2 linked regions of the Crateriforma spongiae genome follow. The protein of the gene in region 1 interacts with the protein of each later gene in a pairwise test. Links are inferred from orthologs where the notes say so. Each region holds a gene or a part of one and is shown in the gene's direction. Other genes may lie near its edges.

Region 1 (3,212 bases):
TGCGATGCCATCTGGTGTGTCGACGCGCCCTGGTCACGCCGGTGCCAGTGGGCAGAAAAACGTGGATGGACCCCCGATGAATTGCGGCATCGCCAGGACAAACAGTTGTCGATCCAGCAGAAGGCTCGCCGCAGCAACTGGCTGATCCACAACGACGGCACGCTGGACGATCTGCGAAATCGAGTGGCCCGCCGTCTGGTCCAGTGGTCCGGTCGTCCGTCCAGTGATGTGACTTGGCCGATCGAAGTCAGCCGTTGGTTCGATCCGGCGTCCGCACGGTGCCATTTCGTCCGGCCGTAAAGGCGGATCGGGCATACGGTGGGGCATTTCGCTGGATCGGCTGGGGAACTTCATGGCAACGCTGTGGGGAGCCGCCGACGGAATGGATTCCCTTACCGTCGCGAGTGTGGCAAGCAAACGTTTGCAATGACGAATAATTGCAAACTGCCGGTCCGTCCGCCTCGGACTTGCGTTAACCTAAATGGTCTTACCCCCACACCGCGTCGTCATCGATCGACGCCGGCCTTTTCGCTTTGCCGAACCTACTTTTCTACTTTCCCTGCCCTCCTTTTTGCTTTGGCGTGGCCTAGCGCCATTCATCATGTCATCGAATCGGAATTCCCCGCTGGGTGGCCGTCATGGATCTGGCAATCACCACCATGGCGGATCAGATCGTGCGCGCGACGGCCGCAATCATCGACGCGACCGCGCCCGACACCCGGACAAACAAATCGATCGTCGCATCCGCGAACTGGATGCGGAAAAAGATCCGTTGTCGTTGCCGGAAGAAATCGTCAGCGAAGCCACCAAGACGGGCAAACGTGTCGGCATCCCCGATGCCAATGAACCGCACCCCCGCACCAACATCGCCGAACTGCAGCGACTGGACATGGATGTGCTGGTCGGCATGGCGTCGGACGACGGTTTGAAAGACATCGACGGCTTGTCCAAGCAGGATTTGATCTTTCGCATCCTGAAGGAACGAATGAAGGCCGGCGGGCTGATGTTCGGCGAAGGCACATTGGAAATCTTGCCCGACGGATTCGGCTTTTTGCGCAGCGCCGAATACCACTACGTTTCTTGTCCCGACGACATCTACGTTTCGCCAAGCCAGATCCGTCGCTTCGGATTGCAGACCGGCAGCCACGTTGCCGGCCAAATTCGTCCGCCGAAGGAGAACGAGCGATACTTTGCGTTGCTTCGCATCGAAGCGATCAATCGTCACGATCCGATGCGTCGCAACCAGCACACGTCGTTCGATGATTTGACGCCGTTGCATCCGAATTCTCGGATCATCATGGAAACCGCCGCGGAAGACCTCAGTACTCGCGTGGTCGACATGCTGACGCCGATCGGCTTTGGGCAACGAGGGCTGATCGTCAGTCCCCCGCGGGCCGGTAAGACCGTGTTGATGCAACAAATGGCTCGATCGGTGCTGGCCAATTATCCGTCGGCTTATGTGTTCGTCTTGTTGATCGACGAACGCCCGGAAGAAGTCACCGACATGGAACGTGAGGTCCGTGGCAGCCAGTGTGAAGTCATCAGCAGCACGTTCGATGAACCACCACAACGTCACATCCAAGTGGCGCAAATGGTGATTGAAAAAGCCAAACGGATGGTGGAAACCGGTGTCGACGTGGTGATCTTTTTGGATTCCATCACACGACTGGCGCGGGCACACAACAGCGAAGGCGAAACGACCGGCAAGCTGTTGACCGGTGGATTGGATGCCGGTGCGCTGCAAAAGCCAAAAGCGTTTTTCGGTTCGGCGCGTAAGGTCGAAGAAGGTGGCTCGCTGACCATTCTGGCGACCGCCCTGGTGGATACCGGCAGTCGTTTGGACGATGTGATCTTTGAAGAATTCAAAGGCACCGGGAACCTGGAAATCGTTTTGGATCGCGCGCTGGTCGACCGTCGCGTTTGGCCGGCCATCGACATCGCCCGCAGCGGGACGCGACGCGAAGAAATGTTGTTGGACGAAAACGAATACCGACGGATATCCGCCCTGCGATCGCACTTGGCCGATCTATCGCCCGCCGATGCGATGAAACAGTTGATCAGCCAATTGCGGAAAACCCAAAACAACGCCGAATTTTTGATGGGACTGAAGAATGTCGACTGAGATGACGGAGATTCACGGCGGTGACGGCAACTTGCCCGACGGGACGATCGTGATCGTCGCCAGCCGCTACAACGCATCGATCTGTGATGCCTTGGTGACCGGTGCCGTCGAAACGCTGCAGGCGGCCGGTTTGGACAAGAACACGATTCGTGTCGTGCGGGTTCCGGGCGCTTGGGAATTGCCGCTGGCGTCCGCCAACGCGGCCGATGATGAATCGGTATTGGGCGTCGTCGCCCTGGGGGCGGTGATCGAAGGCGAAACCACCCACGACCAACACATCAACCGCGCGGTCAGCGACGCGCTGATGGATCTGGGGCTTCGGACTGGAAAGCCGATCGGATTCGGTTTGCTGACGTGCCGTTCGCTGGAACAAGCGATCAATCGCAGCGGCGGAACCGTCGGCAACAAGGGCGAAGAAGCCGCCGGCGCGGTGATCGAAATGTTGCGTTTGGCTGAAAAAGTAAAAACCGCCGCCGTTTAGTCGCTCGCCGCTTGGACAAGTGGCTGCAAACCGATACGGTGTGCGGCCCGCCGTTACCGAATGAATCGGCCAAGCCTTTGGCAAGCAAACAGGTCGCCACACCGATCGGTGAACGTGCCCCACTTCCTTCGACGTCTTACCCGCTGAACCAATCCACCTTTCATGTCCACCCGCCGTCGATGTCGTGAAATCGTTCTGCAGTTGTTGTACGAACACGACCTGGGCGGCACGCGAACGCCCGAGGCCGCTCGTGCGTTCATCAAGTCACGGTTGCAGGGCCGAAAGGCGTTGACCGACTTTGCCGATCGGTTGTTGTCTGGAACGCTGAAGCACCGCGACCAGATTGATCGCCAATTGTCGCGGTTGTCGACCCATTGGACATTGCCGCGGATGCCGGCAACCGACCGCAACGTGTTGCGTTTGGGGGCGTACGAAATCCTGTTCGGCGGGACACCGGGTCAGGTCGCCGTCAGCGAGGCGATCTTGTTGGCCAAACGTTACGGGGACCGCAACAGTCCACGGTTCGTCAACGGCGTCTTGGACCGGCTGTACAAAGAACACATCGGCCAAGTCAAACCGGCCGTTGCACCGGAGACCGGCGGGGCCCAG
Region 2 (3,197 bases), on another replicon or contig:
CACGCAAACGTTCGTCCAGCGATGGACGCACCGCCGCGAACAAACGGCCCTTCGGCCGATCGAATCTGATGCGGAATGTTGGCATTCCATTGGATTCACCCAGGGGTGTAGCTCAATTGGTTAGAGCACTGGTTTCCAAAACCAGCGGTTGAGAGTTCGAGTCCCTCCGCCCCTGCTGATACGTGCCGGCGTCTGTTCCAGACGGCCGGTGCCCACCCGCCGTCCGGCTTGCGGGCCTGCGTTTATGTGGCCCGCCGATGCGAAAACTCGTTCCGGCTTATGGTTCCGGTCCGATTTTCGTTCCATCCGGTATGCGGAACCAGGGTTCGTGCGGTGTACCCCGCATGCGAGCCCACCATTTGCACCAATCAAATTTACGAAGATGGACGACGCGATCGGTTCGTGTCATCCAGTGCCGAAACCCTGACCGTTCGCCGCCACACAAGAATCGTCGCCAAGTCGAAACATTTTCGTCGTCAGCAAGGATTTTCGTCGTCAGCAAGGACGTGTCCGGCGATTCGGACCCACCATCGCCACATCACTACGCAACGGCTTTCCCAGGGAGCGGATGCATGTCCCGCGATATCGCCCAAGCCAACAACAGTCCTCTGATCAGCGAACTGTTCCAAGCGTCGGTTTACAAGCCCACGCAAGGACGGATCGTCCGCCAAGCGACCGCGCTGGCGATCTGGGTGATCGTCGGGCTGGGAGCCTGGCAACTGAATTCGACGATGAAGTCAATGATGACGGCCGGGTCTTACTGGCCCACCGTCGTTCCGGGGGTGGTTTTGGTTTCCGGCCTGTGGTTCGGTTTTCGCCTGGTAAACTGGCCCCGTTTCGCCGACTTTTTGATCGCCGTCGAAGCGGAGATGAACAAGGTCAGTTGGCCCAGCAAGGATGAACTGATCCGCGCGTCGATCGTGGTCATCTTTACGATCTTCTTCCTGGCCACCACGTTGTTCTTGTTCGACGTGCTTTGGCAGTGGTTCTTTAACGTTCTGGGCGTCACCAGCTGAAATTACCGGGCTTTTGCGATCCCGGACCCACCCAGGTCTTTTGAAATCATATTCCGTCTGTAATCTATTCCGGCATGTCTGTCCCCCCAAACGAATCGTCCGACGACCAACCTCGCGACCTGGATGATCTGGTCGATCGCGTCGAAGACGACGGCGCGGACCAGGCGACGCCGGCGGCTGATGCTCCGGTCGCCGATGCCGCAACGCCGGAGCCAGCTGCTCCCGAATTGCCGCCAGCCGCACCAGCCCCGCAAAAGTCCGAAGCCGAAAAGAAAATCGAATCCCCGATCGGTGATGTCCAGCCTTTGATGGATTGGTACATCTTGAAGGTTGCGTTCAATCGCGAAGATTCGATCGCCGACGCGCTGCGAAAACGCGTCAAGATGGAAGGGATGGAAGAGTATTTTGGCGACATCGTCGTGCCCACCGAAGACGTGGCCACGTTCACCCGCGATGGCAAACGCCGAATCACCAAACGAAAGCTGCTGCCCGGCTACGTCATGGCCCACATGATCATCAACGATGACACGTGGTTCTTGGTGCGTGAGACCGCCGGCATCAGCGATTTCACCGGGGCCGCCGGCAAACCGATGCCGATGGAACCGGAAGACGTTGAGCGGTTCATCAACCGTACGGCCGAGGAAGACGAAGAAGAACCGACCATCAAGACGTCGATTCCCTTCAAGGTCGGCGACCGAGTTCGCGTCAAGGAAGGCAACTTCGAGAACCAAGAAGGCGATGTTGATGGCGTGGACGAAGCCAACGGTCGCGTCACAGTGATCATCAATATTTTCGGACGCAGTGTTCCGATGGAACTGGATCACTGGCAAGTCGAACCGCTGTAAGAAGCTGAGGCAAGTCGCGGGATGCCCCGTTGGAAGCGGTCGTTTCCGCCGCCGGCAATCGTCGCAATCTTGCCCCGACAAACAATCATTACACTCGCAAATAGCCAATCAGTCAGTCACGTCGCGAAGAGCTAACCAAACATGGCCAAACAAGTTACCGGTCAAGCCAAGTTCCAAGTCCCCGGCGGTCAAGCGACCCCCGCGCCGCCCGTCGGTACATCGTTGGGTAAGTTCGGCGTGAACTTGGGACAGTTCGTCCAACAGTTCAACGATCGCACCAAAGAGTACAACGGTACCCCGATCCCCGTGATCGTGACCGTGTACAACGACCGTAGCTTTGAATTCGTTACCAAAAGCCCGCCGGCCGCGTCGCTGCTGAAGCAAGCCGCCGGAATCGCGAAGGGCAGTGGCGTCCCCAACAAGGACAAGGTCGCGAAGGTGACCCGTGCTCAGTGCGAAGAGATTGCCACCAAGAAGATGGCCGACTTGAACGCACGCAGCGTTGATCAGGCCGCACGGATGATCGAAGGCACCGCTCGCAGCATGGGCATCGAAGTCGAAGGCTGATGATCGACCGGGGCGCCGAAGCGACCCGTTGTTGATTTTCCGCGTCGACGATTTGTTCGGTTGGTCACGCTCCGGATTCGCAACGTCGTGTGTTGCCGGGGCGGGCCTTTCGAATGTGGGATCCAGCAAATTCGGGGGCAACGAGCAACGTTTGCCCACAAAGCGAACCGGCACCGGCCCGCGTGATGATCGATCTCGCGGGCGTTTTGCTGCGCCAAACCCGGGGAATTCTGTCGATGCTGGCCGTTAATCGAACAGACGGCTGAAGTTTTCCGGGCGAACGACGCCTTGGTCTCGAAGGTGCTTGACCAGTGCCGTGCCCTTTTGGTTGTGGTGGCAGAAGCGGATCCAGTCTTCGGCCACCAAGCGATAGGGCAGTAGGTTCAACTGATCCGCCTGGTCGGCCGCGTTTGACAAGATATCGATCGCGTCGGGCTGTTGGCTGCAAGCGGCAAGTTTGCCGCGGAACAGATCCGTAATCAGGCCGGCGTAACCCGACGACTGGCCGCCCATCTTTGCCAAACGGCGTGACAGTTTTCGTTCGACTAGTCTGGTTTGGCCGGCGGATGGGCCGTCGTCATCCCTCCGATCCTTCCAGGATTCGAAAAGGCCACGCAGGACAAATTCATCCTTCAAGACCGACAGCAATTCAAAGCGTTTGGCCAAACGCCGGATCCAGCGGTTTTGGGGCCCGGAATCACACTGGGCGACTCGATCCCACAAACCCAGATAGCTGTCGCGTGTTATTGCACTGATCCAATCGAACGCG

What was found. The genes of interacting proteins can lie anywhere in the genome.
Region 2: the proteins of rho (region 1) and nusG interact in binary tests that used the Escherichia coli proteins (3 or more experiments, as listed by UniProt). The link is inferred for Crateriforma spongiae from one-to-one orthologs.

The regions. Positions count from the first base shown.
Region 1 is NZ_JAAXMS010000005.1:217,034-220,245, forward strand. What follows is about bases 1-2,861. They hold rho (transcription termination factor Rho), read left to right. Parts: upstream 1-601; coding sequence 602-2,122; downstream 2,123-2,861. Other genes in these bases: coaE (dephospho-CoA kinase), read left to right, coding at 1-300; ribH (6,7-dimethyl-8-ribityllumazine synthase), read left to right, coding at 2,124-2,603. UniProt on the Escherichia coli protein: Facilitates transcription termination by a mechanism that involves Rho binding to the nascent RNA, activation of Rho's RNA-dependent ATPase activity, and release of the mRNA from the DNA template.
Region 2 is NZ_JAAXMS010000003.1:568,729-571,925, forward strand. What follows is about bases 130-2,975. They hold nusG (transcription termination/antitermination protein NusG), read left to right. Parts: upstream 130-1,090; coding sequence 1,091-1,861; downstream 1,862-2,975. Other genes in these bases: secE (preprotein translocase subunit SecE), read left to right, coding at 573-1,016; rplK (50S ribosomal protein L11), read left to right, coding at 2,003-2,428; HFP54_RS10295 (protein kinase domain-containing protein), read right to left, coding at 2,675-2,975. In the rest of the region: more of HFP54_RS10295, read right to left, coding at 2,976-3,197. UniProt on the Escherichia coli protein: Part of the processive rRNA transcription and antitermination complex (rrnTAC). The complex forms an RNA-chaperone ring around the RNA exit tunnel of RNA polymerase (RNAP).